Regions from separate parts of the Clostridioides sp. LIBA-7602 genome, predicted to be linked through region 1. Evidence: riboswitches for the same ligand, from Rfam matches in the RefSeq annotation. Region 1 holds a riboswitch; each other region holds the start of a gene.
What was found. A riboswitch is a leader RNA that binds a small molecule or an ion and turns the genes downstream of it on or off. The one in region 1 is predicted to bind cyclic di-GMP.
Positions count from the first base shown of each region.

Region 2: another riboswitch for cyclic di-GMP. It lies ahead of ACTG45_RS18900 (type II secretion system protein); the one in region 1 lies ahead of ACTG45_RS10555 (SH3 domain-containing protein).
Region 3: another riboswitch for cyclic di-GMP. It lies ahead of ACTG45_RS15505 (M60 family metallopeptidase); the one in region 1 lies ahead of ACTG45_RS10555 (SH3 domain-containing protein).

Region 1 covers NZ_CP196991.1:2,189,860-2,201,346, forward strand. Annotated here, with positions in the region: gene ACTG45_RS10550 (hypothetical protein) at 1-81, opposite strand, end outside; gene ACTG45_RS10555 (SH3 domain-containing protein) at 430-918, opposite strand; cyclic di-GMP riboswitch class I at 1,003-1,096, opposite strand; gene ACTG45_RS10560 (FtsX-like permease family protein) at 1,612-3,942, shown strand; gene ACTG45_RS10565 (ABC transporter ATP-binding protein) at 3,953-4,714, shown strand; gene ACTG45_RS10570 (NTF2-like N-terminal transpeptidase domain-containing protein) at 4,817-5,659, shown strand; gene ACTG45_RS10575 (hypothetical protein) at 6,070-6,234, opposite strand; gene ACTG45_RS10580 (carboxymuconolactone decarboxylase family protein) at 6,557-6,889, opposite strand; gene ACTG45_RS10585 (SdpI family protein) at 7,152-7,793, opposite strand; gene ACTG45_RS10590 (autorepressor SdpR family transcription factor) at 7,774-8,073, opposite strand; gene ACTG45_RS10595 (hypothetical protein) at 8,329-8,463, opposite strand; gene ACTG45_RS10600 (sulfite exporter TauE/SafE family protein) at 8,668-9,420, opposite strand; gene ACTG45_RS10605 (AIPR family protein) at 10,120-11,487, opposite strand, start outside.
Region 2 covers NZ_CP196991.1:4,066,039-4,077,525, forward strand. Annotated here, with positions in the region: gene ACTG45_RS18865 (hypothetical protein) at 1-741, opposite strand, end outside; gene ACTG45_RS18870 (prepilin-type N-terminal cleavage/methylation domain-containing protein) at 762-1,289, opposite strand; gene ACTG45_RS18875 (PulJ/GspJ family protein) at 1,326-1,895, opposite strand; gene pilO (type 4a pilus biogenesis protein PilO) at 1,919-2,827, opposite strand; gene ACTG45_RS18885 (PilN domain-containing protein) at 2,820-4,532, opposite strand; gene ACTG45_RS18890 (type II secretion system F family protein) at 4,547-5,755, opposite strand; gene ACTG45_RS18895 (GspE/PulE family protein) at 5,767-7,443, opposite strand; gene ACTG45_RS18900 (type II secretion system protein) at 7,598-8,089, opposite strand; cyclic di-GMP riboswitch class II at 8,250-8,335, opposite strand; gene ACTG45_RS18905 (ribose-phosphate diphosphokinase) at 9,177-10,127, opposite strand; gene glmU (bifunctional UDP-N-acetylglucosamine diphosphorylase/glucosamine-1-phosphate N-acetyltransferase GlmU) at 10,221-11,487, opposite strand, start outside.
Region 3 covers NZ_CP196991.1:3,293,357-3,304,843, forward strand. Annotated here, with positions in the region: gene ACTG45_RS15505 (M60 family metallopeptidase) at 1-1,432, opposite strand, end outside; cyclic di-GMP riboswitch class I at 1,554-1,639, opposite strand; gene ACTG45_RS15510 (cell wall-binding protein Cwp9) at 1,858-3,261, opposite strand; gene ACTG45_RS15515 (cell wall-binding repeat-containing protein) at 3,745-5,640, opposite strand; gene scfA (six-cysteine ranthipeptide SCIFF) at 5,996-6,139, opposite strand; gene ACTG45_RS15525 (TIGR04086 family membrane protein) at 6,205-6,567, opposite strand; gene yajC (preprotein translocase subunit YajC) at 6,625-6,918, opposite strand; gene tgt (tRNA guanosine(34) transglycosylase Tgt) at 7,052-8,173, opposite strand; gene ACTG45_RS15540 (phosphate-starvation-inducible PsiE family protein) at 8,252-8,737, opposite strand; gene queA (tRNA preQ1(34) S-adenosylmethionine ribosyltransferase-isomerase QueA) at 8,749-9,774, opposite strand; gene ruvB (Holliday junction branch migration DNA helicase RuvB) at 10,092-11,111, opposite strand; gene ruvA (Holliday junction branch migration protein RuvA) at 11,201-11,487, opposite strand, start outside.

The sequences.
Region 1 (11,487 bases):
CTCAACTTGTAATGGATTTATAATGCTGATTATAAGTAAAAAAGATATAATTACTCCAATCAACTTTTTCTTTTTTTTCATATTTTCCCCCTCATAAAAACTTATATCTAGTTTATTATAGTATATATTAAAGTAAAAATTACAAAATTTTTCAAATTTCTTATATGTTTTCTTATCTTTAATATATTTTTATTCTGTAAAGTTTCTCTTTTGTTAAAATTCTTTAAATTAATAGTAAATTATGATACTTAGTACACAAAATACAAATTAAATCTACTTTCAACTAAATTTTCCATTTATAATTAAGATAGCTTAATTAATTTATTCTGTTTAGTATTAAATGATGATTTTTACAAAAGAAAAAGAATCCTATGATTAGGATTCTTTTTCTGAGATTTATTAGTGTATTTAAAGCTTACTAGTATCCAATTATGATAAACTTAAATATTCTTCTATATACTGGTTATATACATATCCAGAATATCTTTTTCCACTTTTATCAATATTCACTCTTGCCCATTTCCCAACACTATAACATACTTCAACTTTAAAACCATCAGGAATTGTAGTTATAATTCTAGAGTCTAATGTTCTGTCATTTCTAAGTTCTAAACTTAGACCATTTGTTCTTATATTTCCTACATAATTCTTTTTTCTATCTTTTACCATGTTGTTACTATTGTTTTTAACATTGTTTAATTTTTCTAAATATTTATAAAGTAACCATCCTTTGTCATAATTACTTTCAACTTCTGCCCATATTCCATCAACACATTTTAGCTTGACAATTTTACCTTCTGGTATACTTTTCAACTTCATACTATTTATGTCTGGTCTTTCTCTTAAATTTAATTTAATTTTAGTCTTAAAATTGATGCTAGATTCGCCAAAATTTTTTAACATTAATTCAGATATCATCTTAAGCCCTCCTCTTGCCAAATATTAAGTTATTAAAAATATATACTTTCAACAAATACTTTTAACAAAAAGAATCATTATCTTTTTGGCAACTGGCTGACATGACCTTTATTACATAAAGATTTTAGTCCCTATAGCTTTGCGTCATTAGATTTATCTAATATTGCCTATATCTGAATAATAACATAATTTGAACAATTTAAAAATAATATTACCTCAAATTTTATATTAATTAAATATAAATTAAATTTTTAATTAATAATAAGCAAAAAATACCTTTATATTTATTAATTTAATTATTATTCTTCATAATTCATCTAAAAAATAGTAATTTATCTATGATACTATTACTTTTAACAAATCTTTTTTAATAAATATTAATACATAAAAATAATCAATAATTTTTTATATACTTAATTAATATTAAAAATTATTGATTAGTAAAAAACTAAAAATAAAATATATTAATTATATTCTTTTTTAAAATTCTTACTAATTTCTTTAGGGTATATTTTGTATAAACACTTTATCATAAGAAGTTTATATTTTACTTTTTTAATAACTTGACAAAATAGTAATATTATTATATTATGATTATAGACCGACGGTCAGTTTAATTTTTATATATCTATGACTAATATAAAATAAATCTAAAATATTCAATACAAAATTTTTAAGAAATGAGGATTATTTATGCTTAAGAGAATATTATTAAAAGATTTAACTCGAAACAAAGTGATAACAATTACTCTATTTATTTTTATTTTGCTTGCATCAATGCTGGTATCTAGTGCAACGAGCATCATTATAGAACTAACTCATTCCATGACTTCTTTGTTTCAAAAATCCCATGCGCCTCATTATGTTCAAATGTATTCTGGCAAATTAAATCAAGAAGAAATTGACAAGTTTTCAGCTAAAACTCCATATGTAAAAAAGCAACAAACTACTGAACTTTTAAATATAAATGGAGCTAATATTTTTTTAGGAAATAAAGGAGAAAATCAGGCTAATAGTGTACTAGAAAATAGCTTTACAAAACAAAATGATAAATTTGACTTTCTATTAGATATGGAGAATCAAATAATGCAAATACAAGATGGGGAAATAGGAGTTCCTGTATACTATATGAAACAATGCAATTTAAAAATTGGAGATACAATAAAAATTATTAAGGGTAGTTTCTTTATGGAATTTACAATAAAAGATTTTATACGTGATGCACAGATGAACCCTTCTCTTGTTACTTCAAAGCGTTTTTTAATCAGTGATAATGATTGGGGCACTTTAAAAGTTACTATAGGGGAAAGCGAATATCTAATTGAATTTCTATTAAATGATATAAATAAAATTAGTGAGTTTGAAACACTATATCAATCAACTAAGCTCCCACAAACAGGTACATCAATAACTTATTCCACTTATAAACTACTAAATGCTTTGTCTGACGGAATTGTAATTGCTATTGTCATCTTAATTAGCATTCTTCTTATTACAATTTCTATTTTATGCTTACGATTTACTTTAATTACAACGATTGAAGAAGACTACAGAGAAATTGGTGTTATGAAAGCCATTGGTATTCAAAATAGTAACATCCAAAAACTATATTTGATAAAATACGTATTAATTTCATCTTTTGCAAGTTTTCTTGGCTATATATTGTCGTTATTCATAGGAGTTTTTTTTACAAAAAATATTTATATTTATATGGGAACAGTAGATAAAGATATCTTTAGTATTCTTATTCCATTTATAAGTTCAGTTCTTGTATTTGTAGCTATTGTATTCTTTTGTAAACTTATACTTAAAAGATTCAAAAAAATATCAGCAGTTAATGCATTAAGAAATAATCATTCTACAAACTCTGTAATACATGGATATAGCTTACAGCTATACAAAACCAAAATGACAAATGCCAATATATTTCTAGGGTTAAATGAAGTAGTAAGAAAATTTACTGTCTATGGATTGCTTTGTTTTGTCTACATGATTTGTATTTTCCTCATGATTGTACCACTTAATTTTCTAAATACTATTCAATCACCTGAATTTATTACTTATATGGGCGCTGGTAAGAGTGATATTCGTATTGATTTATCACAGACAAATCAAACCCAACATCTTTTTAATTCTATATTACAAAAAATTAACGATGACAATGATGTTGAAAAATATGAATCCTTTACAACAAGTTCATATAAAATAAAAAATAAAAATGGCAAAGTAGAAAATATGAAAATAGAAAATGGAAACTTTAAAACTTTCCCACTTACATATGTAAAAGGTTCTGCACCAACAAAAGAAAATGAAATTGCACTATCTGTTATAAATGCAAATGAACTAGAAAAAAGTATTGGAGATAATTTATCTATTTTCTCAAAAGGTAAAGAGTTAACTCTTACTGTTAGTGGCATATATCAAGACATTACACATGGTGGTAAGACTGCAAAAGCTATGTTACCATCTAACAAAGATAATGTTTTATGGCATGTCATAAATTTAAATTTAAAACCTGGAGTCAATGTAGCAGATAAATTAGAACAATACAGTATTGGTTATTACCCTGCTAAAGTTACAGATATAAATAATTATATAAGTCAGACATTAAGCTCTATTATCAACCAGTTAAGACTTGTTATAAAATTAGCTGTTGTCATATCTATTGTAATTTCTTCACTAATTACAGCAATGTTTTTTAAGATGCTCATTGCCAAAGATACACCACAAACAGCAACTATGCTTAGTTTAGGATTTTCTACTAAAGATATACGTATTCAATATATTACTAGAGCTTTATTAGTACTTATAATCGGAGTTATTTTAGGAATTATTATGGCAAATACACTTGGACAAAAAATATCTGGTTTACTACTTTCTGGTATCTCAAATCTTCAATTTATAGTAAATCCATTAATTGTATATATACTTTGTCCATCAGCTTTAATTCTCACAGTATTAATTACTATTATAGTAATTAATAGAGCAATCAATAAAATAAAAATTATGTCTATTATAGAGTAAGGGGTATGTTATGAATAATATTATAGAAGCTAAAAAAATTATTAAAGAGTATACTATTGCTAAAGGAAATATGCAGCAAGTTTTAAAAGGAATAGATTTATCAATTCAATATGGAGAATTTATATCTATTATGGGTGCTTCTGGGTCTGGTAAATCAACATTACTGCATAACATAAGTGGAATGGATAAATTAACATCTGGTATAGTCAATTTTTCAGGTGAAATGATTTCTAATATGTCCGAAGAAGCATTATCAAAACTTAGATTAAAAAATATGGGCTTTATATTTCAACAAAGTAATTTACTTAAAAACTTAAATATATTTGACAACATAATTCTCTCAGCTTACTTAAATAAAGAAGAAAGTCGTCAAATAATCAATGAACGAGCGACAAGACTTATGGAAAAAATGAATATTTCGGAAATAAAAAATAAGGATATTACTCAGGTTTCGGGAGGTCAACTTCAAAGGGCTTCCATATGTCGTGCTTTAATTAACAACCCGAAAATTTTATTTGGAGACGAACCTACAGGTGCACTTAACTCCAAGCTAACAAATGAAGTAATGGATATTCTTATAGCTATTAATAAATTAGGAACAACTATTATGCTTGTAACTCATGACGTCAAAGTAGCAGCAAAGACAGAACGAGTATTATTTATGTCTGATGGTATGATTGTTGGTGAAATTAAATTAGGAAAATTTAATAGTAATGATTTAAAAGAGAGAGAAAATAAACTAATAAGTTGGTTATCAGAGTTAGGTTTTTAATTTTATTAAACTATCTTCTTTATATACTTTAAAGCTGATGACTTATTCAATATTTGATGCTAAAATATAATTAATAAAATTTAATTATTAGGTGATTACATTATGAATATTACTAAAGGCATAACTTTACTCTTAACATTATCAATTGTAATATCTGTAGCAGGATGTTCTCAAAAAAATGCTAGTTATGTAGCAAAAAAATATATTGATAGAGTGAACTCTGGTGACTATGAAACAGCATATAGTTTACTAAGTAAAGATAGTAAGAAAGAAATTAGTCTAGAAAATTTTGAAGAATTTCAAGATATTTTAGTTAAAACAAATAGAGTAGTTAGTTATAAAGTAAGTAAAGAAAAAAATATAAAAAAATATAATTATGGTGGAAAAGAGTATAAAAATGTGGTTAAATTAGAAGAATCTTTTGAGATAAAAAATATTCTTCATAAAAGAAATGATTCTTTAAAAATTAATAGATATTTTATAGTTGAAAATAATAAATACAAACTCTTATTGCATGAAAGTTTCAAGAATGATTTTTCCATTAATAGTATGGCTCTTGCTCAACTTACACTTGAGGATTATAAACTGGAAACCATTAAAGAAGTTGAAACTCTACTGAAAAAATCAATTTCTATTAATCCTACTGATTCAGATCTTTATTATGCACAAGCATGCAACTATATGCGTTTTGATGGTTTTCCTGATTCTTCAGATGCAGTAGATAATGCTTTTGATTCAATTAATAACGCTTTAAAATATTTAGATAAAATAGATTCTGAATACAAAAAAAAGATGAGTGATATATATAACCTAAAAGGAGTTATACTTATGGCTAATAAAAGATTTGATGAAGCAAGACAATGTTTAAATAAATCGTTATACTTTAATAAAGATAACGAAGATCCGAAATCCAATCTAGAGTCACTAAAAAGTCATCTAGACTAACTATTTAGCTTTTTATTTATAGGAAACATTTCATATATGATTAAATATTAAATCATAATTTTTACAAAACTAATTACAATTTTAAATTATAAAAACTTATTGCTATATAAATATTAATCTATAACAATAAGTTTTTTATTTAAATAAAAACATGTAACTGTTAAGACTTAGTTATAAAAATTTAGTTTGGCAATCTTAATAATTTTTCAATTATATTATTAATAATATATTGACTAAATTTACATCACTAAATATAGATATTATTTGTTAAATACTCTACACTACATATCTAAAGTCATCTAAATTACATTACCTTTATAATATACAATCTAAACATTAGGATATCCTCTAAAACAATAAAAAAGAAGGTATAAAGAGCTACCCTCAAGCTCAATATACCTTATAAATATCTAAACTTCATTTTTCACTAATTTTTCTATATCTTTGATAATATGTTCTTTAGATTTTTTTCCAGCTATAGCATCAAAAATTGCAACAGCTTTTTTTTCTCCAAACTTTTCTGCTACATCATTAAAGTCTAGAAATCTAACACTTTCTTTTGGTTTACCAAACATATAACACCTCTCATATATTTTTATATATTTATTATAACTTCTATATGTTTATTTTTCACCAATAAACGTTAGACAAATTAGTGCCTTTATTTTTTTAGTCTGATTTTACTTTCAAAATTCTTAACAAAAACAGTTTATTCTACTCTATAAATAAAAATAGACAATTTAATTTGTAGGAAACTTGATAATAAAATACAGTAAACAAAACTTTGTTTGTAAAAGTTTTTTATTAAAATTTATGAGAATTATAAAAAATTAATAAAAGAATAAAATTTAATTCAATTTTAAACAACCTATTATCAATAAATTATTGTTATCAAAATTATATATTAAACTCTTCTAAAACCTTTATTGCAAACCTTGCATTTGGATATGTAATAGACCCACCACCAATTACACCTATTTTTATTGCTTCTATAATTTCATCCTTACTTGCCCCAGAGTTGATACACCCCTCAATATGATAACAAATACATTCATCACATCGACTTAAAATAGAAATAGCTAATCCCATTAATTCCTTATTTTTTTTGCTTATAGCTCCTTCTGAATAAGTCTTATCATCAAGACTTCCAAATACTCTAAAAAATTCATCTGTTTCATTTAATTTTTTATTGTAAAACTCTCTATATTCCTTCATTTCTTTAGTGTTCATGTCCTGCCTCCTATATTTATAAATGATTTCTTGTAAGAGTATCACACTATACTTAGCCTTTCAATATTAAATCAAACCTTTTAATTTACATTCAATAGACTAATTTATATAGATTATCAAAAACTTTTAATAACCTACTACTATTTTTATTAAAGAATATTTTTTCAGAGCTAAAATAAGTGTATTAATAAATTTTTAATTATATATTTTAGCTCTGAAATGTATTCTATTTATCCAAATATTATAATAGGAATTGATTGTATTAGTTATTTCTAATTGAAGTTCTATATATCAAATAAGAATATATAAATGGCAGTATTACAATTACAAAAATTACAAAGATATTATAAAGAGGGATGCTAATAAAAGCATTAATAATTAATAATATCCCACCAATAATCCAAATCCATCCAGCTAAACGATGTGTCTTATTCCAATTTTCTTCATCATTAAGAGCCCATGGAGAAATTATTCCCATAGAATAATTTCTCTTACATTTAGGAAGATAATTTCCAAATAAAATAACTACTATCCCCAAAATCAATCCTGTATAAAAATTAAAATCCAAACTAATTCCTGTTGAATACAAAACCATCATTATTTGTAAGATGACTGAAAGTATAGCAACTCCCCATTTTGATAAATTTTGCATAACATTTGAAAAACTAGCCTTTTTAGGTTCATTTTCAAGTCTAAACCATGTATATAAATGAACACATAGCATTAATAATGGTACTCCAAAAGCTGCTATAAACTTTGGAGCATAATTATCTGGATTCCCATAACTATCAAAATGAATTGCAACTTCATTTGGTAGTCTCTCGTAAAAATATATTGATACAATAAATGGTATAAAACATATTAATGTAGATAAAATAAATTGCTTATTTATCGCTTTTTTCATTATCTTTTTCTCCCTTCTCCATAAATTGTGAAAACCAAAGCATAACCTCTTCAAAAACCGAAATGTTTATTTCATAGAAAATAAAATTTTTATACTTTGTCTCAAATATGAGTCCTGCCTTTTTTAATTGAGATAGATGATAAGAAATTGTGGCATTTGTCATATTAAATTTTTCACTAATTTCTCCTGCTGACATTTTATTCCCCCTTAACATAAGTAATATTTCTCTTCTTACAGGGTCTGAAAGAGCTTTAAACGTTTCTGGAAAACCCAACACCATCACCTCTCTATTTAGAATTCCATCTAATTAGAATATATCATAATTATTATTATATTTCAACAACTATTTAGATTTTTTTCTAAATAGTTGTTTTAAATTCTCAAATAAAGTTTTTATTCTTTGTAAATAAGTTGATTTTACTCACATTTTATTTCTATTCAAATATCTTAATTTCAAAAAATAAAAAAGCTTAGAAATTAACTCTAAGCCCTTTTATTTTATATCTTTCCTATATTTAAAATATAATGCATACTATTATGCAACATATTCATATTTTGCTTTGTATTCTCTCATTGCATCATTCCAAGCTTCTTGTACTGTAACACCTTTTTTACTAGCAATTTTTTGTGCCAATTCAATTATCTTCATAGCTCTTCTTGATATATTCATAAATAACTCCTCCTACAAATTATTATATATTTCATACCCATAAAATCAAATTTATATTTTTTGATATACAACCTTTATAGATACAATATTACAATTTATATGTGTATTACATATGAACTATATTAGAAGATAATTAGAACTTTCATAAAATTATTTGATATATTTTAATATAAAAACTCACAATTAATTATAAAAGTTAATCAATTAAAATAACGTTTGATATACCAATTTTGTAACCATAAACAATGCCATTGCTAAAAATATTGGTTTTATCATCTTTGAACCTTTTTTTATAGCAACTTTAGCACCTACATAAGCACCTATTATCATAACTAGTGCAAACACTATAGCAATCTTATAATATACTTGACCATTTATCATAAATAATAACAATGAAGTTATATTACTTGTTAAGTTTAATATTTTTGTATTTGCAGAAGCATGTAAAAAATCATATCCATATATTTTTATAAATCCAAAAGTTAAAAAAGTACCTGTCCCAGGTCCAAAAAAACCATCATAAAAACCCATTACCAAAGCCATAAGCATACCTAATCTTAGGTTTTTCTTATTAATACCTTCAAAATTATCTTCTTGACCTAAGTTTTTAGAAATAAAGGTGTACATAGCCACTACTAAAATCATTATTACAACTAAAACATTTAATATATCTTCACTTATTGATAGTACACATCTTACACCTAAAATGCTACCAATAATAGTAAATGGAACTAATTTTTTTAAAAGTTCATTATTGGTTTTACCAGATTTTGAATATCTATAAGCACTACTTATACATCCTGCTGATGCAGCAAATTTATTTGTACCAATGGCAAGATGCACAGGAACTCCAATAGCCATGAGAACGGGCATACTTATAAGTCCTCCCCCTCCTGCTATAGAATCTACAAAGGCAGCTAAAAAACCCCCTATACATAAAAAAATAATTGCAAACATAAAATTCCTCCACATATTCTATCTCAAATTTATTAACAACATATATCTTACATAAACTACAATCTTATTCTATGTTATTTGTTTATTATTATTATTATTTAACAAATGTTGGTATTCCAACGATTTATTAGTATTAGTTTGTTGTTTATGTTTTATTATACTTAATTTAAATTTTTCCTATTCTTTATTTTCGGTGGCAAGATGGTGGCAAGTTTGGTTTTGCCACCCTTGTTTTTTAATTACAAAATTAAAGTATAAAGAATTATTACCTCACCAGTTTATCTATAACTATATCCTATAACAATAAGATTATGTAGTCAATTAGATTGATTTGATAATTATTGATGCAAAAACAAGGTTGTTTGGAGAAATGAAAAAAGCACTCCCCAACATGAGAATGCTTAGTTACAGATATAAAAGTGTACTGCGAATACACTTCTATTTTTTTATTATATCACATGTTCTAGGTTGTTAAAAAGACCTATTTAAATCATTTCTAAGGTATGTTGAGTAATGTTAATGTATATATTAATATAATTATAACATGTCTTATGTTTTAGTATGATAATTTTCATTCGTTTTATTATTACAGGTTATACTATGGTTTTCATACTTTAACATCAACTAAATGAATCTAATTAAGATTACTAGTTAATAGCCTTTTTGATTTCTTCATCTTCTAGTTTACAATCTAAAACTTTATTGTTTAGGTTCAACAATAGAGTCTAGAGAATCCTTAAATTTCTTCTGTATTAACTTTCTAGAATTACTAACAGAAGATTGATGTTTGTTTAATGCATCCTCAAGAATATCAATAGATTCATTTATATCACATCCATATTTTTCAAACATATAAATTATATAAAATGTTTTTTGATCATAATATTCAATATGTTCTTTTTTGTCTTTATATATCTTTTCAATTTTAAAATAAAGATTACTATATTGTATTGCATTTTCTAATGTGAAATTTTCTCCTCTAAAAATTTCATCATAATATTCTTGAAATAACTTTTTCTTTTGGTTAGATGCTCTATCAGGATATCCATTAACCGAATATAGTATTTGAGCTAATCTTTCTTTTGATATTCTATTTTCATATGTATAATCATCATCTCCAATCATACCTGCTTTTCTAACATATAATATTCCATTTGCTTTGAAATATTCTTCAATCTGAATTTGTATGCTATCTACTGATTTCAAATCGGCTGGTGAAATTGAATTTTGACTATTCGTATACTCTGCTATTTCATTTTTTAATTCACTATCATCCTCTATTTTAAATATTCTTACTAGAATAGAAGCTTCTCTCAATTTGATAAACTTCAAATCATCTTTTTCATTTTTAAAGAACTCATATATAGACCTTAATGTTTGTCCCCCATTAACAATTTGAAAACTTTCTATTTCAAATAGATATTTCATCCCACTATTTTTAGAATCACAACTTATATTTTTTGCAGTTACTGTTATACCATTATTAAACATAAAAAACTCTTTATGTTTGCTTTTTAATGTTTGTTCTATCTTTACATTATATTCAGTTTCTCCTAAATATCCTCTAACATTGTCGTATAGCAATGAATAGTCTAATTTCTTTTTATCAATTGAATAATCATTTTCTATAGAATAATTATCTCTAAGTTCTTGATCTGATAGTGTTATCCTTATTAAATCAAACAAAGACAATCTTACAATATAAGATTTTCTGCTAGATTTCTTATCTTTTTCATAACACAAAAAATCGTCCCCTGAAATCATAAATTTACAATTTTGATTCTCCTTCTTTACATTGAAAAAACCCATAATATCATCTAAAGAAATATTAATTACTTTCATTCCATAGTTCTCTTCTAGAGTATTAATATATACATTAGAATTATTAGCATAACCTTTTGCTTCATTAGATACCATATACAATTTAATATTATATATATAATTACTATCCAATAATTCTCTTATTTTTTCTATACGAAATCTTACTTTATCGTCTAAATCACATAGCCTCTGATTATTTTGTATATACTGTAGAAACTTCATGCTAACAGATAAATCATTTTCACT
Region 2 (11,487 bases), 1.9 Mb from region 1:
TTCAATCATATTTTGCATTGCCAAGGAAATATTATCTAAAGCTTTATAAGTGTACGAAAAGGTCGCATTTAAATGTTCATTTTCAACTTTATTTCCTTCTAAAAACATTTTTAAAAGAATATCATTATTTACTAACTTTGTCTGAAGTAATGTAGTTGAATCTATATCTCCAACCAAAATACTTTCATTTATTTTACTGATATCTCCAGAAGTATAAGTCTTACAAATTTTTAATGTAGAATCTCTATGTGAAAGAATAGTTTCAGCTATATCTTCAATATCCCTATCATCAAATATATTTAAACCCTGTAATTTTTTTAACTCTATACTAGCTTTTTCTAAATCTGGAGCAGCCTTATTTAAATAGAACTTTATATTATTCATATACCCAAGTCTCTCCACTGGAAGATTTTCCTCATCTTGATTATTAACATCTGTATCTGATATATTCCTTAATGTTGACCTAGATATAGATTTTTCTTTATTTTCATTTTTAAACTCATTATCTATTTTTTCAAGCTCATCATATAATTTTGTATATGCTTTATCAACACTATTTTCCACACATGTTTCTGCCAAATACTTTGCTTGTATACCCTCATTAGTAGTCTTTGTAGATTTTATTCTATTAGCTATCTGATTTGAAAATGTCAACCCAACAATAGAAAGCAATGCTACTACAACCAAAACTAAAACTAAAGCTGCCCCTCTTTCACTTTTAGATTTATTCCACTTCCTCAAAATCTCACCCCCAAGTAAAATTATTTATCTTTAAATACTTCAGTTACAATTTTAACTTCTTTTTTACTTGAATAATCACTCATACTTTTTCCAGTTGCAGTTATTTTATATATTTGACCATTTTTATCTTCTACAGTAATCTTTATCTTATTTGCAATACTTTCTTTGTCAATTAAATCTCCATCTTTATTTTCTATTGTTGTAATCTTTTCATACGGAGTATCATATAAACTCACATCATCCTTACTAAGTACTTTATCATACACAACTTTTTTTGACTTATCTATGAGTTTTTCATACACGGCAGTTCCGTCTTCTCGTTTTTCTAAACTATCAAAATCAAATTCTCCACTCTTTATTTTTCCTCTCAGATTTTCTATTTCACTTTGAACATAGTTTAAGGAACTTATATCTGTATCATTTTTAGTGTTAGCTTTGTTATTAGTATTGATAATATTAAAAAATGCAAATAGTATAATTCCCATAATAGCCATAGCTACTAATACTTCCATTAAAGAAAATCCTTTTTCATTTCTCTTTTTACCCATATTTTATCAACCTACTTATTTTTAAATAAATTCTCATTACCCAATTCTAGACATAACATCAAATGTATAAGTCTTATTATTTAAATCACTATCTTTCTGGCTTTCTTGTGTTGATTCATTATAGTATATACTTACAGTATAAATAGATTTATCAGCTTGCTTCTCTATTTTAAATGGTGTTTCCTTCATTTCTTTATTATTTTGAACTAGTGGTTGATTAGATATTATTTCTTCTCTAACCGCATTTTCGGCATCAGGAGTATCTTCTTGAATTCTCGTTACAGAATATACTGCTGTATTATTTTTAGTTTCTATAGAAACTTCATACCTTACGATATTATCTGGTGTCTCTATATTATATTCATAATTACTACCTGAACTAGCTTTTCTTACCTCTTTGCAGTTTTCTAAATCCCTATTTAGATACTTATTAATTAAGTTAATATTTACTTGAGCATCTGTAATGATTTGTTGTTTCTTTACTGCTGATGTTATACCATTAAACACTTTATAAGAAATACTTAAAACTACAGTTAATATAAATACAGCTACTATTATTTCTAATAAGGTAAGACCCTTTTCATTATTTTTGTACAAGTTTATCACCTATCTTTAAGGCCCATTTAGCTTTATTTTGCACTAGACTTAAATGGATTATATTTTCCTGGTCTCCATGAAGATGGATTATCTGTATCAAGTATCATAGTAGTATTATCCTTAGTGTACATTATAAATTTAAATGTAGCATCTACTACACCTTCTGCTTCTGGAGCCACAACTTCTTTTTGTGTTTCTTTCTCTGTAGCTGCTCTAAGTACACAAGTATTACATAGATAACTAGTAGACCTATCTAAAAGCTTATCATTTTTTAAAATTTCGCCTTCTTTTATCAATGGACAATCATTATATAAGTGCCATTTATCTTCGCCTTCTACCCAATATATTTTTGTATCTTTATTTATGTTCACATTTTTAATTAAATCCTTATTGCTTGTCGTTTCTTTTTCTTCTTTTTCTGGCTCTATGTATGAAGTCATTGTATAATCTAATATCTGAGTAACATTTTTTTGCTCTTCTAAATAAGCCATTAATTTTTTGACATTTCTATAATCCCCTCTAACACTTATTGTTGTTGATACACCATAAAAATGTTCATATTCTCTAACACTTCCAACATCGTAACTAGTTAAGTCAATATTATATACTTTCATTTTCTTATCTAAGCCTATTAAAAAAAGTCCATCTTGCATATCATATAAAAGATTTTTGCTTTTTTCTTTCAGCTCACTTTCAACTTCTTTAAGTTGTTTTTCATATTTTGGCATAAGAGCTGTTTTCTCTTTATATGTATTTAATTTTTCTGTAGATTGTTTTACAGAATTTTTTGTAGCAACATATTTTTGGTATTGAGGGTAAAGCCCAAAGTATCCATATGATAAAATAGCTAATAAAATTATGACTTTTATAAGAATTCCTTTTAAGCTAACTTCCATTTTGAATATATCTTTTATATCTTTTTTAAATATATCTTTATTCATTAGTTAATACACCTTCTTTCAGGTATAATGTCATACTAAATGTATAGTTAGAATCTTCTTCATTATTTTTTATGCTATGTAATTTAACATCTTCAAAATAATACAAGCCCTTTAATTTATATAAAAATTGACCTACATAAGAAGAATCTTTAGCGTTTCCTTCTATGTTTATAACATTTGGTATCTTATCATATAATGGTGTTTTATCATCTTTTTCTGTATCAGCACTATCAGTTTCACTATCTCCAGTTAATGCTTCTGATACATTTGTAGTCTTATCTTCATTTAAATCACTGCTGGTTTTATCTCCATCATTATTACTTTTCGTATTTGATTTTGTTTCATTGCTACTTGATTTATTTGTGGTAGTTTTATTGTTATTTGAGTTCTCAGTTTTATTAGTAGTTCCAAGATTTTGATAAGTCGTTGATAGGTTCGTTAGTTCAACTCTACTTGGAGTATTTTTATCTATATCATCCAATAAATTTTCCCATTTTACCTTTTTCCCAATTAACATATCATATACCTTTATTTCTTCAGTTTTGCTTTGTATCATTTTTTCTATGTTTCCAATCTGATAATATGCAGATTCAATATTTCTTATTTCATCATTAACATTTTCAAGCTCTTTATTGACTAGATTATTAAAAAAAATCAAACATAAATATGGAATAGCAAGAACTAATATAACTATTGGTGCTATTTTCAGTATGTTTTTCATTTGTTTGGCTTTCATCTGTTTTTTGAGTATATCCATTGGTAAAAAGTTTATATTTTCAAAATCTTTTTTACCTTTAGGTTCTATCATACTTCCTAGAATTTCTACGATTGAATTTATATCATCTTCGTCTATATCTCCAGTTATCATATCAGATATATCCATTATTTCAGTAAGACCTTGAGAAACATAATTTGAAAATGCAGAACTAAAAGCCTCGTAAATCAATTTATTGGAATATCTTTTTCCTAAGATTAATATAGTGTCTGTAACTTTACCAAAGTTTCTTGATGAATAGTAATTCATAAGACCTTTTGATTCTTCTACTACATTTAATAACTGCATTTCCATGTCTTTTGCAGTTATTCTTATAGGTATATTATCACTAATAAATAAAGTATCTTTCTTATATATATTTATAATTGTACTATTGTCACTTATATTAGTTACCATTATGTCACTGTAATCTAAATTTTTAAGAATTCTTAAATAAGCTGTTGATAGTGTATCTACTCTATCTAATATTAAATCAAACTCATGCATTATCTCTACAATTGCATTTATTTCTTCCTTTTTTATAGCTCCAATGATAAGATTCAAACTTGACTCCTCACCAGTTGAACTATCTGATGTTTCACTAGATACTTCATATGAAAACACATATTCATCTGATTCCAAAGCCATCATCTCATCCATTTCTAGCTTCATAAATCCATCTAAATCCTTTTTATCCATCTTAGGGAGTTTTTGGGGTTTTAGAATTACATCTCTTGTATTTAAACAAAAAACTACGTGTCTTGATTTTAACTTCACATTTTCTAATGCGTATCTCAATAGAGCATACTTTTCCTTAGAAAAATCTTGTGCAATATCCTCTATTGAAAACGCATTAAAACTTTTTATATAAAACTTATCTTTATCATGTTTATATCTGCCCTCAACTATGGAAATAGAATCGCCATAATATGATACATAAACCTTGTTCATTTGTCCTTTCCCTCCTACATAGCATCATATATACTAAGCATTGGCATAAATATTGATACAACCAGTACCGCAACTATAATACCAACTGCAATTATTAAAACAGGTTCTATCATTGATGCCATCCTATTTAAATAAATTTCGGATTCATACTCATAGAATTCGGCCATCTGTCTGCTTATATTCTCTAACTCCCCTGTCTGCTCCCCTATAGCTATCATCTGTACTAGCACAGAATCAAAATATGTATATCTTTCTAAGTTCTCTGCTAAGCCCTCACCTCTTGTTATTCCATCTTTGGCTGATGCCAAAATCTTTTCTGCCATGGTATTATTTACACTATCTATAATATAATCAAGCCCCTGAACTAAAGGGTATCCTGTTGATACAAATAGATACAATGCTCTTGAAAAGCGTGTAGCCACCATACAGTTTATTCCTTTTCCTAAAATAGGAATTTTATTTATGACTCTATCTTTATGTGCTCTACCAATGGGTGTTTTTAGATACTTCTTAAATTGGTAAATAGACAATATAATAGCTAGAAGTACTATTATCCAAAAATTCTTCATAAACACACCAAACCCCATAACAATTCTTGTTATAAGTGGCAGAGATGCTCCTACTGTTGTAATTGAATTAACCATCTTAGGCACCATAAATGCTGTAAATATAAAAATCATTACAAAGGAAGAAATCAAAACTATTAATGGATATGTTGCCGCATTTCTAAGCTTTTGCTTAACCCTGTGTTCACTATCATAAAATGAAGCCATACTTTTTAGTACTTCATCTAATTTACCAGTAGCCTCACCTGTAGCTATCATAGCCCCAAGTAATTTTGGAAACTTTGATTTTGATGAAAGCATTGAATCTGCAATAGTAGAACCTATTTTTATTTCTGCTACTATACGATTAATCTCTTCTCTCAAGGTAACATTAGTTGACCTTCTAGCTAATGTTTCTAGACCTGAGATACTATTTATACCAGAAGATACTATAATAGCAAACTGTCTACAAAAGTGGCTTATCTGGTCAGCTCCTAAGTCTTTTTTTCTCTTTCTATTAAAGACGCTTATGTTTTTACTTTTACTTTCTTTAATTTCAAGAACTCTAAGATTTCTTTTTCTAAGGAGACTTCTAGCTTCATTAAAATCATTGGCTTCAATTACATCAGTTTGTTTTTTTCCATCCTCTTTTATTACTGTATACTTAAAACTTTTCATAATATCATCCTTTAATCAGTCATCAAAATTATTCTAATCATTTCTTCTACTGTTGTCTTTCCATTTAAAACCTTTTTAACTATATCCTCTTTCAGACTAATCATACCTTGTTTTCTAGCCACCTTTAAAATTTCTCTTTGATTGGCAGATGAATCTATTAACTCTTTTATTTCTGGTGTTATTTCAAGCATTTCAAATATACCTAGACGCCCCTTATATCCTGTATTATTGCATCTTTCACATCCTTCTCCTTTATAAATAGTTACTGATTCATTTACATCAATACCAAGAGCCTTTTTTTCTCCAATGTCTGCTTCATATGAAACCCTACAATGCTCACATATTTTTCTTGTAAGTCTTTGAGATATTACCCCTAAAACGGATGATGTTATTAGAAAACTTTCTACATCCATATCCAAAAGACGTGAAATTGCTCCAACTGCTGTATTTGCATGTAATGTACTTAAAACTAAATGTCCTGTAAGAGAAGCTCTAATTGCTATTTCTGCAGTTTCAGTATCTCTTATCTCCCCAACCATTATTATATCTGGGTCTTGACGCATAAAAGCTCTAAGCCCACTGGCAAAGGTAAGACCTGCTTTTTCATTTATTTGAGATTGATTTACACCAGGTAATTCATACTCTATAGGGTCTTCTATTGTTAGGAGGTTCCTATTTTCTGTATTTAATTGATTTAACATTGAATATAGTGTAGTTGTCTTTCCACTTCCAGTAGGTCCAACCACCAATATAAGTCCATAAGGAGTGTTTATCAACTCGTCATATATCTTAGAGCCATGTTCATCTATTCCTAGTACTTCTTTACTAACCATAAAATTACTCTTATCAAGAACCCTCATGGCTATCTTTTCATCCCTATTAGTTGGCATTGTAGAAACCCTAAAATCTATAGGTTTGTTATCCACTTTTAAATAGATTCTGCCATCTTGTGGGATTCTCTTTTCAGATATATTTATATCTGACATTATTTTGATACGACTTACTACTGCTTTGTATGGCGCTGAGTTCATTCTCATATATTCCCTTAGCATGCCATCTATCCTAAATCTAACACGCATGTAATTTTCGCTTTGTTCTATATGTATATCACTTGCTTCCATTCTTACAGCATTTTCTAGTATGTTGTTTACTAATCTTACTATTGGAGCTGCATTTACATCTTCTTCAAGTATTACTGTTTCTCTTACTCCACCAGTTCTATTCTTGTTGTACTCAGTCATAGCTTTATTTATTTCTGAATGTGCATAAGCATGACCTATTGCTTTGTTTATATCTTCTGCACTCGATATAAATATCTCTACATCTTTTCCTGACATACGCCTTACATCTTGAACTGCTTCTCTATCTTGTGGGTCTGACATGGCTAGACATATCTTGTTTCCATCTATTTTGAATGGAAATACAGCATATCTTTTGCATATATTTTCTGGAACCATCTTTGTAGCTAATGTGTCTATTTCTGTTCCTTCTAAAAATACACTTTCTATATCCAAAAGTTCTTTTAATACACTTATTAATAAGTTACTATCTATAAGACCTTCTTGTACTAGAAATTCTCCTAGTCTTTTTCCACTGTTTTTTTGTTCTGATAATGCCCATTTAAGCTGGTCTTCTGTTATGTATCCTTTTTCAACCAGTTTGTCTCCTATTCTAACTTTTTTAGCCACAGATTTCACTCCTTTACTATCTCAATTATATCATCATTTGTGATTGGATATAAAAGAAAATAGTATAAAAGACAGGAAGATTTTCTTCCTGTCTTTTTCATTAAATTTATAATTAAACTTAAATATAATCAAATAATAAATATATTATTTACTATTAATTACCACTACTACCATTATCCTCTAAATTATCTATAAGAATGATGTATATATCACCTTTATCTAAAGCACTAGTTAACTTACTAGAAAGATTTTCATCTGTATAAACCTTATCTTCCCCTATATCAGATACTAGTTTGCTCGCTTGTTCTTTTGTTATTGTTGCGCCATCTATCAATAATGCTAATTTTTTATTATTACTAACTTTAACTAAATCATAAGTTCCACCAATATCAGAATCTTTTATATCAGATTCTAGATATGTTTTTAAATCATCAGTAATATCTTTAGGTAACTCATTCTTATCTGCATAATAAGACAATGCTGCACTCTTAACTGAACTATAATCAGACTCAACACTTGCTACCTTAGCCTTATTTATATTACTAAATAAAGCTGGAACTGCTACTACTGCTAATATACCTATAATTGCAATTACTACCAATAATTCCACTAAAGTGAAACCTTTTTTATTCTTTCTTAACTTCATTTTTATTCCCCCTCAAATTTTTTAATTAATACTTACTTATAATATATCTGGTTAAAAATCTAAGTAAAATTATTTACACGTACTAACCAGATTTATTTCTAGCATATAACCATTTTAAAACAAAAAATGCTATGAAAATAAAAGTATCCATAAATAAATACAATTCCATAGCCGGTTGCACCACTAACTCCATATGTTCTAAGGTGCCCAAATCACAGAACATATATCAACGTTTCTATTTTTATTAAATTCAGGGTAATGCATAATTATATATACATATCCACTTATATTATATAATAGTTACCAAATTTTATCAACTAAGTTTATATTATTTATATATACCAATAATTTACATATTGAAACACAGTTCATACAAATAATTATACTATACAAAAAAAGAAACATCTCCCTACAATTATCATATATCGTAAGGAGATATTTATAAATTATCATTTAGTTTTATCATTGTCATTTCCATCCTTTGCTAATATTTATTTGAAAGCTAGAAGCTATTACAATATAGTATTTTATTAAAATCATCTATTATAAACATTCTATCTCTTTTAATTATGATTCAGCCACAATCACTATATAAATGAAACTCTTCATTTACAGATATGCTCATTGTGCAAAATTACTTTCTTTACAGTAACTTTATATAATCCAGAACCCTCTCACAAACATCAAAGATATAGAATAGATACTATTTTCAATTCTTATAAATAAACTTTCAATAGACTTTTATATTCCTTCTAGATTGTGACTGAATCATTTAAGTATTAGGGGTTCATCTTCTGACCTTCCCATTGGAAACACCTCTTTCTTTGTTTATATTTACATAATACTACATAATCTGAAATTTTTCAATACTTTTTCCAAATATTTTTTATATTCATAATATTCATATTTTTATGTACTTTTCCAGATTTCTTTTACGTATCTATACATAAATTTTAAACCATAATATTTTTCTAAAATCACATACACTCTTATAATAAATAAAAAACAGCTATATAAATTAAAATATCAAAAAAGAGCTGTTCAAAAGTTTTACATCCTTTTAAACAACTCTTATAAATCTAATAAATTAGAATAATTTACTTACTGATTCGTTAGAGAATATCATTCTTATAGCATCTCCAAATAAAGGAGCTACAGTTTTTATCTTTATCTTATCTATTCTTTTTTCTTCAGGAAGTTGTATAGTATCAAGAACTATTAACTCACTTATCTCTGAATTAGAAATTCTCTCAATAGCTGGTCCTGATAATACACCGTGAGTACAACAAGCATAAACATCTTTTGCACCAAACTCTTTAAGTGCATTTGCCGCATTAACTATTGTTCCAGCTGTATCTATCATATCATCTAATAGTATAACATTTTTACCTTTAACATCACCTATTAAGTTCATAACTTCACATACGTTAGCTTTTGGTCTTCTCTTATCTATTATAGCTATTGGCACTTCTCCATTTAAAGAATTAGCAAATTTTCTTGATCTAGTAACACTTCCTAAGTCAGGAGATACTACTACTAAATCTTCTATTTTCTTTTCATTGAAATAATCTGCTAATATTGTTCCACCTAATAAGTGGTCTAGTGGTATATCAAAGTATCCTTGTATTTGAGCTGCATGTAAATCCATTGTTAATACTCTGTCTGCTCCAGCAGCAGTTATTAAGTTTGCAACTAATTTAGCAGTGATTGGATCTCTTGCCTTAGCTTTTCTGTCTTGTCTTGCATATCCATAGTAAGGAATAACAGCTGTTATTCTTCCTGCTGATGCTCTCTTTAATGCATCAATTAAGATTAATAACTCCATTAAGTTATCATTTACTGGGCTATTAGTAGATTGTACTACAAACACATCACAACCTCTTACTGTCTCGTTCATGTTTACACATATTTCACCATCACTGAATGTACCTACTTCACAGTCTAGCACTGATACACCTATATAGTCAGCTATTTTCTGTGCTAACTCTTTCGATGAATTACCTGCAATAATTTTAATCTCGCTTCCGCTAGTATTCATTTATGTAACCCTCCTGAAAATTTTAAAATCCTAATGAATATAATTTATAATAATTTCAAGCTAAATTTATTAGCCAAAATAATAAACTAATACTTATTTACCTTCTGCATCTTTTTGGTTCTTCTTCTCTACCCAACCTTCTTTAATAACTTGTCTTTCTCTAGCTATTGCCAAAGCTCCATCTGGAACATCGTGTGTTATTGTTGAACCAGTTGCTATATATCCTTTTTCTTCTACAACTACTGGTGCAACTAGATTGGAATTTGAACCTATAAATGCATTATCTTTTACTATTGATTTAAACTTATTTTTACCATCATAGTTTACAAAGACTACTCCACATCCTATATTTACATTTTTACCAACATGTGCGTCTCCTATGTAAGAAAGATGAGATGCTTTTGAACCATCTTCTATAATAGCATTTTTTACTTCAACAAAATCACCTATTTTTACATTGTTTCCTAAGTTACTCTTTGGTCTTAAATATGCATATGGACCAATAGTAGTATTTTCTCCAACTTTACTATCAATTATAGTTGAATTTTTTACTTCTGTACCATCACCTATTTCTGAGTTTGTTATAGATGAATTCATTCCAATTATACAATCTGAACCTATCTTTGTTTTTCCTTGTAACATAACACCTGGATATATTATAGTATCATTACCTATCTCAACATCAGATTCTATATAGGTAGAGTTAGTGTTTATTATAGTCACTCCATTTACCATATGAGATTCATTTATTCTTCTTCTCATAATCTCTTCTGCTTTTGATAATTCTACTCTTGAATTAACACCCATAAGCTCTTCAATAGTTGAACCTGCAAATGCACCAACTTTAAGACCTTTATCTCTCATTATTTTAGCAGTATCAGTTAAATAATATTCGCCTTGTGCATTGTTATTATTTAACAAATCCAATGCTTCTCTAAGGCTCTTACCATTGAAACAATAAATTCCAGAGTTTATCTCACTTATCATTTTTTCTTCTGAATTTGCATCTTTTTGTTCCACTATTCTAAGAAGGTCGCCCTTCTTATCTCTTATTATTCTACCATAACCTGTTGGATTTCCAACTCTTGTTGTAAGAACTGTGGCATGATATTTATTTTCTATATGATATTCAAATAATTTTTTTAGTGTCTCTTCCTTTATAAGTGGAGTATCTCCACAAAGTACAACTATTATATCTTCATCATTAATATATTCTTTAGCCATCTTTACAGCATGTCCTGTTCCAAGCTGTTCTGTTTGCATAGCTATTATAGTTTCTTCTGCTAGTTTTTCCTTTACTACATCAGCTTCATGCCCCAAAATCACAACAGTATCTTTCACACCTGATTTTTTTGAAACA
Region 3 (11,487 bases), 1.1 Mb from region 1:
TTTCTGCAAGATTTCTATCATTAGCAGTTGTAGCTGTTATTTTTATAGTTATCTTTTTTACTGCTACTTGTTTGCCAAGATTTATCACTATATCGCTATTTTGAACATCTGCATATGTTTCTAAAGCTGACCTACTATATGTAGATGTCGTAGAGTTATCATCTTTACTAATATTATTATCTTCTTTTGGTGTATTTTTGTCTAAATCAGATTTATCAGTTGATGAGCTTTCTTTATCATTACTCTCTTTATCATTGTTTTCTTGTTCATTTGTATTAGAATCTGATTCTTCTTTATCATTGTTTTCTTCTTGAGTATTATCTGAGTTATTATCAGATTGCTCTGTATTTTCTTCTTTATTATTTACTTCTTCTTGTTGTTCTTCTTTTAAAGTTTTCACATACTCTTTGTTTTCATAAGGAATCTGTTGAACATTACCATCTTTATCCGTAACCTCAACTATTCCTTTTGCTGGAGCACTCCCTTCAGGAGCTTTAATATTTATGACTTCCATATCAAGTGCTTCTGATAAAGCTATATCCATTACTGCTGGTTTTTCTTCTGATATTTTATCATCTTTATTTGCTGGAGATATTGTAACTCCATTGTTTTCTCCACTAAACAAATCTTCTACAGTACCTTGAATATTTGTATCACTATTTTCTTCTAATGTTACCTTACTTGTATCTACTATAGGATTGGTAGGTACTATACTTTCTAGACTATTTGCATTTTCATTTTGTCCTAGATTTTTATGTACATAGTCTAGGTCAGCAATATCTACCTTTCCATCTCTATTTAAATCATATTCTTTTTTATTTGAATCTATATTTTCTAAAACTTCATTATAATCATTTTTATCTACTTTTCCGTCTCCATTTACATCACCTATTAAGAATAGTTCATAGTTTAAAGGTTTATTTTTACTATCTACACTTGCTCTATTACTTAATAAAACCCTTTGAGAATAACTTGATATATCAATATCGTTAACTTCTTTATTCTTAAATCCACTTCCAGAGACTTCTACCTTGTATTTTCCAACAGGTAAATTGCTGAACATAATATTGTAATATGATATATTTTCATCTTTTTCTTTTATTTCACTTCTATTTGCAGATAATTTTTTGATAGTATAGTCTATAGAATCTGTTCCTATATTTATACTTCCTGAATTTTTACCTCCAAGTTTTATTATCCCACTATTATTACTACCATCTTTTAATTGTAGCTGTATATCAGTTATACTTTCTGATTCATTATTTTTGATTGGAAGTGAAAAATTTAAATCCACTTCTAGATTCCCCTTTAGCTTTTCTGTAACTGATTTTTCAACTGCCCTTAGTTTTCCCTCTAATATAGGCTCTGCAAAAACATTCAATGGTGCACTACACATGGACACTGCTAGTACACAAGATATTGCCTTTTTCATGAAATAACAATCCTCCCTCAATAAATCTTTAATTTTCCATGAATTTAAATGCTATAGTTTCAGACAATAAAAAAAGACACTCAAAGAGAATCTTTATTATAAATAAAAAGAACTTGCTCTTTTTAGCAACTGGCTGATATGGCTTTATAAGCTTTAATCCCTATAGTTTTGCGTCATTAGATTTCCCTAATTTTGCCATTTAATTTTCAATGCTTTTATACCCATTTTATACTATATTTAAACTTTTTAATACAATTTTTTTATGTTAAAATACAAAAAAAGAATATTTATATTATTATGTTAATATAAATATTCTTTATCATTATAAATACATTACTTATACGTTATTTTCTAATTATTATCTTATTATATATTTCCAGCGCTTATATATATTATTATTAAAATATCTAAATCTTGATAAATACTTATTCTTTATATCTTCCATAAAACTCATGTGTTGCATATATAGTCTTATCACCTGTCATAGTTAATCCAAATCCCATTATCTCATATCCCTTATGTAACATATTTGTACCTTCCTCAGGATTTGTCTTCCACTCATTAAAAATAAAGTTTCCTATATCATCTGCATCCCTATTTGTATATACAGGCTTATCTGGGATTTTATACTTAATTATATTTTCCCCTTGAACAGAAATGTATCCAGGTTTAATCTCACTCCAATCTAGATACTTCAAAAAAGTAGAATACGAATTTTTACCATTTATAGTATGAGATAAGGTCTTTTTATTTGCCATTAAATTAGACCAGTCATTTGCTAGACCTTCTAATCTACTTGCTACAGATAACTCTCTTACTCCATTCTCTTTTCTGTATTGTTTTGTAAGAGCATATATTTTTCCCTTTATTCTATCCTTAAATACTTTATCATTTGGATTATAGTACAATCCTTGTTGATTTGGTGAAGCTTGATTTATACATTGCTTGATGACATTTTGATTTATTCCTCCTAGTACAGTCAATTTATCTGCACCACTTAAAATACTCTTGTTGCTACCATTTTCAACTAAAACTACAGGAGCATTTTTTGCTATTGTAGAAGCTGCCAATGCATCAGTTAGTTGCATACCTTTACTTAAATAAAATTCTTTACTGTTTTTATAGAATTCTTGTATAACTCTCTTATTGGTATCAAATCTATCTTTCCCACCCAATCTAACAGAATTTGTACTCTTAACCAGTTCATCACTTATTATCTCACTAGAACCAAGTGCATAACTTTTTAATCCTGTTGTATCAAATCCTACACTGTTTCCATCTGTAAGTATTATAGGTACTCCATCTCTTGCTGCTACTGGTGATGCACTTATTGCATCTGCTTCTCCTGTAAATCCATTAGCTATAATTACTTTATCTATTGGTTTGATTTCTTTGATTTTTTCAGCTATTTTTATGCTTGTATCAAATCTATTCTCACCAAATATTCTTTGTACAACCTTCTTTTTAGATAGTAACTGATTTTCAACATTTTTACTTATTGTCGATTCTGAACCTATTATATATATAGTATTTGCTTTGTTTAATCTTTCCATAGTAGTATTTGGGATTTGATTTTGTTTTGTCATTAAAATAGGCGCGTTTAATGCTCCTGCTAAACCACTTGCACTCAAGCCATCTGACAAGCTATTATCCGAATTGATTAGTATTGCTGTATTGTAGTTTTGTTTGTCTGCTATTTTTGCTGCTGTCTCATATCTGTCAGTTCCTTTTATTTGTTCAACTGATGTGAGCGCATTTACTCTAGGAGTATTTACCATTACTAAAAATAGTGTAAGTCCTATAGCAAATATCTTTCTACTATTCTTCATATTTTTTTACCCCCAATATTAGTTTTTATAATTTTGTTATATTGATTTTACTTAAACTTAATAAAAAGTTACAATTTTGTTACCATATTTTATATATGATACCATAGTTATCCATCTAACTCAAACAATATAATTAAAGTTTTTATTATTCATAAATTCAAAACATTATAACTTATTTTCTTTAATTAAGTGATAGTCTCAAAAGTTTTATTAAGTTATACACTCAAAACAATATAATTTAATAAGTATTTATTTTCTATAAACTTTCTTATGTACAAAGTTTTTTAAATAGACATCTTAAGATACATTGACTACAAGATATAATAATCAAAAACAATAAAAAGATGGTATCCCAACTTATTTTAAGATACCATCTTGTCATTATTTCTATTTTAATTGTTTATACTTATTTATTATCTATATTATATCTTACTTAGCTAAACATTATCTAAATAAACTTACAAATTTAAACTTTATATACTATTAGTTTCTAGTAAATAAGTTTATCTTTTCTGCTATTTTCTCAATAGCATTTTTAGCTATTCCTTCACCTATTTGTACTAACTTAGTAGTATTCTTAAGTCTTAATTCAACTACTTCTTCTTGTGACTTAGAAAGTTCTTCTGTAGTTAATATTATTGGTGCTTTTGCACTAGCTGCAAGTGGTGCTGCTGTAAGTGCATCAACCAATTGTCCATTTCCACCTACATAACCATCTTTTGCAACATATGCTTTAGTTGCTCCTGCATAGTACTTGTTGATTACTTTAGCATTAGTATCTTTTCTGTTTTCTCCTGCTAATCTTTCAACTTTATTATTTAAATCTATTTCAACTAATTTATTTTCAACGTCTTTTGATACAGAGTTCTCTCCACCAACTATTTCTAATTCTTTTCCATTTAATAACTTCTCAGCTTTAGCATCCAATTCGTTACCTGTAACTATTATTGGAGCACCAAACTGAGCAGCTCTAGCAGATATACTCATAGCATCTGCTTCTCCATTTCCACCCACTACAAAAGCAGTTTTAAATGTATCTTTTAATTGTTTTGCTATTTCTAAAGAAGTCTCAAATCTATCTTCTCCAGAAACTCTTTCAACTTTACTTACACCTAACTTAGCAAGTTTTTCTTCAGTTTCTTTTGATATTTTAGATTCTCCACCTACTATATATATTTTCTTAGAAGATAAGTTGCTTCCAAGTACTCTTAATATCTCAGCTTCTATTTCTGATGGTAATGAATCTTTCTTTGATAATAGTATTGGTGCATTTTTTTGAGATGCAAGTGGTGCTGATGCCAATCCATCAACTATAGCATCTTCTCCAACTAAGATTATTGCTTCTGCTACTCCATCATTAAATCTCTCTTTGCTAACCTCTACTGCTGTTGTAAATCTTGAATCTCCAGATAAAACTTCCACCTTTAATTCTTTTCCATCTTTAACATCAGTTAATACTTTGTGTAAATCTCTTACTAACTTATGGTTTTTACTTGATATACTCATTGTTTCTGGCTTTTCATTTGTCTTGCTTAAAATCATATCAAAGCTTGATTTTTCTGGCTTATCTTTATCATCACTCTCTTCTTGCTCTTGAGTAAGTATTGCTACATTTTCAAATGTTAAAGAATATCCATTTTTAACCTTATTAACTATTTCTCTTCCTGATGTAGTTAATCTAACTCCATCGAATAAATCTTCTGCTGATACATCTTGTAAATCTGCATTTTTAACTGTTATTGTATGTAATTCTTTTGATTCTATATCACTATATTTCTTTTCATAGCCTTCAAAAGCACTTTCTTCTGATATTATTTGTTTTGAGAAATCTAAGTGTTGGTCTCCCACATTTATAGTAATAACATTTTTTGAATCTTTCGCTCTTTTTACTTCAACTGAACTTGTAGATTTTATTGTTGCTGTTAATTTGCTATCAGAATCTTCTGCTAAAGTTACATTGAAAGCATTAACTGCATCTACTATTTCTTGAGCTGTTTTGTAATTTTCAATTTTATAGTCGACTACTTTTCCGCCTAGAGTTTGATGACCTTTGTCTTGTATAGTAACTTTTAAACTTTGTCCTTCTACTAATGCGTTTATTTTGTTTTGTAATTGAGTTGCATTAGTTAAATTTACATTGTCAACTTTTATATCGTAAACTCTATCATTTACATTTGCTCCTGCTTTTGTCTCTTCAAATTTAATCTCTAATGCTTTTCTAACTTCTTCAATTAATTTAGTAGAATCTTTCGCACTTACTGTGTAACTTTTATCAACATTTTCTGACACAGTGTTGTCTGCAAATATTGGTGCTGCTGCACTCATAACTGTGGCTCCTGCCATTACTATTGCCATACTTCTCTTTTTGTTGCTTAACATATTTATGTCCTCCGAATATTATTTTTTGATTTTTTTATATTCGTATTTCCCACATATAAATAATATTATATATAATATTATTTTTCAATATATTTTATGTGTTTACATAATTTACTAACTTAAATTTTAAAAATCGACGTATAAAATTTTATATTTTGAGCATACTATCATACTAGTTTTTGCTAATTAATCCTTTATATTTAAATTAAATATACATCACTAATTTAATACTATTTTACAAAGTTTAATACTACTATTTATCACAATAATCATTGTAAAACAAAAGAGGATACCTCATAATGATAATAGAATCATTTTGAAGTACCCTCTTGAAAATAACTAAGTCAATAATTTTCTATCTTTCACACTCTTGATTTGCAACTGTACAAGAAGTTTTACAAGCTGATTGACAAGAAGTTTGACACTCTCCACATCCACCTTTTGCAGCACTTTGCTTTAAAGTAGCTTGAGATAAAGTTTTTACATGTTTATTTTCCATTTTCAACGCCTCCATTTCTAATTGTTTCCTATTGATTATATCACAAAACTACTCTAATATAAACTCTATTTAAAGTTGACACCCAATACGCCTCCAATACCTCCCGCTGCTGATATTAACAATAACTTATAAATCATTCCTACTTCAAACACAAACTTTTCTTGTGCTAAAAACACAGTTAAAAAAATACATACTATGTACAAAAGTCCAACCAAAAGTCCATACACAAGACCTTTTTCTTTCATGTGTTTTGAAGTATAAAAACCACCTATAGCTGCAGAAATGGTAGTTATAAATGATGCAACCATAGTTATATTATCTCCACCAATATCTGTAAATGTCAAAAATAAGTTATACACTAATAAAACAGCCAAAGTTATTATATACGCATATCCTAGACCTTTAAAAATATAATTAGATTTTCCCATAAAAAAACCTCCTCTCAAATTAATATATATTCGAGAAAAGGCTTTTAAATTACTATTTTACTGTTCTTCTATTTCTTCTTTTCTAGATTGAACTGTCCCTATAGCCCATTTTTCAAATGGAACTTTAGTTCTATTTGGTCCTAATTCTAGTATTACAACATCATCTTCAACTTTAGCTACACTAGCTACTATTCCACCTATTGTAACGACCTTGTCTCCTACACCTAGGCTACTTCTCATTTCTTTTAATTGTTTGTCTTTTTTCTTTTGAGGTCTAATCATTAGGAAATAAAAGATTGCTATTACTACTACCCATAGACCTATACTCATCATTATTTGTTGCTGTGGCATTAATTTTTCACTCCTTTGTAAATTATACTCTTTTGTAAATTATAATAAATATTTATATAACAATCTACTTTCTTTAGCTTTGAGTACTATTGAATATTATATATTAAAATGATTATAATTAATAGTGCAAAACCTATATTTCATACCCATATTTTGCAAAAAATTCATTTCTAAAATCAAGTAATCTATCTTCCATTATTGCCTGTCTTATTTGCTTCATTAAATTTAATAAAAAGTGAAGATTATGAGTAGTTATTAATCTTGCACCCAATATTTCATTTGCTTTTATAAGATGTCTTATATAAGCTCTTGAATAGTTTTTACAAGCGTAACAATCACATTCAGGGTCAAGTGGAGTAAAGTCTTCAGCATAAGTTGCATTTCTAACTACAACTTTCCCTTGACTAGTCATTGCAGTCCCATTTCTAGCTATACGAGTAGGTAAAACACAATCAAACATGTCAATACCTCTTATAACACCTTCCACTAAATCATCTGGGCTACCAACTCCCATTAGGTATCTTGGTTTATCTTTTGGCATAAATGGAGTTGTATGTTCTAATACATCATACATAAGTGGCTTTGGCTCTCCAACACTAAGTCCACCAACAGCATATCCTGGTAAATCAATACTAGTTATTTCTTTTGCTGATTGCTCTCTTAAATCTTTATACATCCCACCTTGTATTATACCAAATAAAGCTTGCTTGTCTGTATTATTATGGGCATCTTTACATCTTTTTAACCATCTTGTTGTTCTTTCTAATGAATTCTTTACATACTCTCTATCTGCTGGGTATGGCGCACACTCATCAAAGGCCATCATTATATCTGACCCCAATGCATTTTGTATTTCCATAGCTTTTTCTGGAGTTAGAAAATGTTTTGAACCATCTAAATGTGACCTAAATTCTACACCTTCTTCTTTTATCTTTCTTAAAGGTCCTAAGCTAAATACTTGGAATCCTCCACTATCTGTAAGTATTGGCTTATCCCAGTTCATAAACTTATGAAGACCACCTGCTCTTTTTATAAGTTCATGACCTGGTCTCATATATAAATGGTATGTGTTGCTAAGTATTATTTGTGAACCAATCTCTTTTAGTTCTTCTGGTGTCATAGATTTGACAGTTGCTTGAGTTCCAACTGGCATAAATATTGGCGTTTCTATTATCCCATGTGGAGTGTGTAATCTTCCTAACCTTGCACCACTCTGTTTGCAAGTTTTTATCAATTCGTATCTTACTGCGTACATAAAGTTCTCCTTAATAATATTTATTTCTCATTATTTCTTAAAATGTCTTTGTAATAATCTATTCGTCTAATAGATTTTCTAAATAGATTTATCTTTATCGTCTTTATCCTGTTGTTCTTTAATTGCTTCTTCATCATGTATACTCATTATATTAAGTGCACTCTTGTCTTTTGTTACTAAAAACTTTTTTATAGCAAAAAGTCCTGCAATAGCTATAACACCTATTAAAACATCTATCATTCCTTCATTTTTAGGAAGTAACAACATTTTTCTAGCTATAGCATAAAGTAGTGCCTCAATAAATGCTCCTGGTATATGAAGTGATAGCATTACTACAAGTTCAACACCTATCACTAGAAGTAATATTTGTGCTAAGAAGTCATTAAGCTGACTGTATTGTACTGGATTTTGAAAGTCAACTATATATGCTCCCCACATAAGTCTTAACACATCTATTGTTCCTAGAAATACAGCTATTAGAACCACCACTGCTAACACACGTTCAAATATAAAAGCAATCTTTAATATAGGGTTATTCTTTTTTTGTTTTTGTAAACTATGCATCAATTACCTCCCTACTTTATAATCATAGCATCTCCAAAACTGAAGAATCTATATCTTTCTTTTACTGCCTCATTATATGCATTTAAAACATTATCTTTTCCACAAATAGCACTTACTAGCATTATCAATGTAGACTCTGGCAAATGAAAATTAGTAATAAGCTTATCTAGAACTTTAAACTTATAACCTGGATATATAAATATCTCTGTCCATCCGCTAGTTTCTTCCATCTTTCCATCTTCATTACAAGCTGACTCTATAGTTCTGCAACTAGTAGTTCCAACACATATTACATTATTTCCACTTTCTTTTGCTCTATTTATTTTGTCAGCAGCTTCTTGACTAACCATATAATATTCTGAATGCATCTTATGATTTAAAACATCATCTACTTTTACTGGTCTAAAAGTTCCTAAACCAACATGTAAAGTTACAAAGGCTATATCCACACCTTTTTCTTTTATTTTGCTTAATAGTTCTTCTGTAAAGTGTAATCCTGCTGTAGGTGCTGCTGCTGAACCATTGTGCTTTGAATAAACAGTTTGGTATCTCTCTTTTTCATCCAATCTAGCAGTTATATATGGAGGTAGTGGCATATTTCCAAGTTCATCCAAGATTTCTTCAAAAATCCCATCGTAATGGAACTTTATAATTCTTGAACCTTCGTCTGATAAATCTACAACTTCTCCAATCAACTTTCCATTTCCAAAAGAAAATTTAGTACCTACTTTTGCTCTTTTTCCTGGTTTTACTAGAGCTTGCCAAGTATCTTCCTCTGTTCTTTTTAATAATAAAAATTCAATTTTACCTCCAGTTTCAAGCTTCTCTCCTATTAATCTAGCTGGTATAACTCTAGTATTATTTAAGACTAAACAATCCCCTGGATTTAAATATTCTATTACATCTCTAAAGACTTTATGCTCAATATCTCCTGTCTCTTTATCTAATACCATCAATCTTGAACTAGCTCTATCTTCTATAGGAACTTGAGCTATAAGTTCCTGTGGTAAGTCAAATTTAAAATCACTTGTTTTCAATGTTAAACTTCCTCTCTTAAAATTTCTCTAGCTACAATAATATCAAAAAAACAACTTATTTTCCACAATATTACCATAATCTATCAAGAAATTGCTCTTTTTAGCATACATCATATCCACAATATATAGATATTTTTCCACGATATATACATCTTATCCACAATATATAGATACAGTACACACAATTTTTATCGTATTTATCCACAGTATCTACAGTTATAATTACCATTTTGTGGATATGTTTGAATTTTTAGCCATTTTAGAAATATTTCAATTTAATGACTATTCTATTTTATAAATATTTATATAATCTATTTTTATTTTTCATTAGGATATGGAATTTTTAAGTGTTCATATGCTAATGGCATGGCTACTCTTCCTCTAGGACCTCTATTTATAAAGCCTAGCTGAAGTAAATATGGCTCATATACATCTTCTATTGTATTTCTATCTTCGCCAATAGAAGCTGCTAATGTATCAAGACCTACTGGTCCCCCTCTAAATTTTTCTATTATAGTCATAAGAAGCTTCTCATCTACAAAATCAAGCCCCAAATTGTCAACACCTAAAAGTTCTAGTGCATCTTTTGCTACCTCATCAGTTATTTTTCCATCAGCTCTAACTTGTGCAAAATCTCTAACTCTTTTTAGTAATCTATTTGCTATTCTTGGAGTCCCTCTTGAACGTTTTGCAAGCTCTAAAGCACCATTAGATTGTATTTCTGCATCTAAGATATTTGATGACCTAAGTACTATTTTTGAAAGCTCATCAACTGTATAGTAATCCAATTTACAAATAACACCAAATCTATCTCTCAGTGGATTTGTAAGCATACCAGCTCTTGTTGTAGCTCCAATAAGTGTAAATTTAGGAAGGTCAAGTCTTATACTTCTTGCAGATGGCCCTTTTCCTATTATTATGTCTAAACAAAAGTCTTCCATTGCTGGATACAAAACTTCTTCAACACTTCTATTGATTCTGTGTATCTCATCTATAAATAAAACATCATTTTCATTCAAGTTTGTAAGTATGGCTGCCAAATCCCCAGCTCTTTCTATTGCAGGACCCGACGTAATCCTCAAATTTACACCCATCTCATTAGCTATTATACTAGCTAGTGTAGTTTTTCCAAGACCTGGTGGTCCATATAAAAGCACATGGTCTAACTGTTCATTTCTTGATTTAGCTGCCTCTATAAATATGCTAAGTTGCTCTTTGGATTTTTCTTGCCCCAAATAATCTTCTAGAGTCTTTGGTCTTAGACTATTTTCTATATCTATATCTTCTGTCTTCATTGTAGAAGTTATTATTCTATTTTCATCTTCAAAGCCTTGCATTTATACCCCTCCTCTCGTACTTTTGGAAATCTACTTTGATATTTTGAAATCTACATTCATACTCTAAATATTATTTTAAAGTGTAAATGTTATTTCAAAGATTTACTCATTATATATGTAAGTGCTTTCTTTATAATGGCTTCTGTATCCATACCATCCTTTTTACACTTTTGAACTGCATCTTTTGATTCGGCTAAGGTATACCCCAAAGCTACAAGTGCATCTATAGATTCATCTTGAGATATGAAAGTAGGTTTTTGTGATAATAATGTTGGTTCAAAGTCTATATTATTTTTATCTACTTTATCTTTAAGTTCTAAGACAATTCTCTCTGCTGTCTTTTTCCCAACACCAGGAGCTTTGGATAATTTTCCAA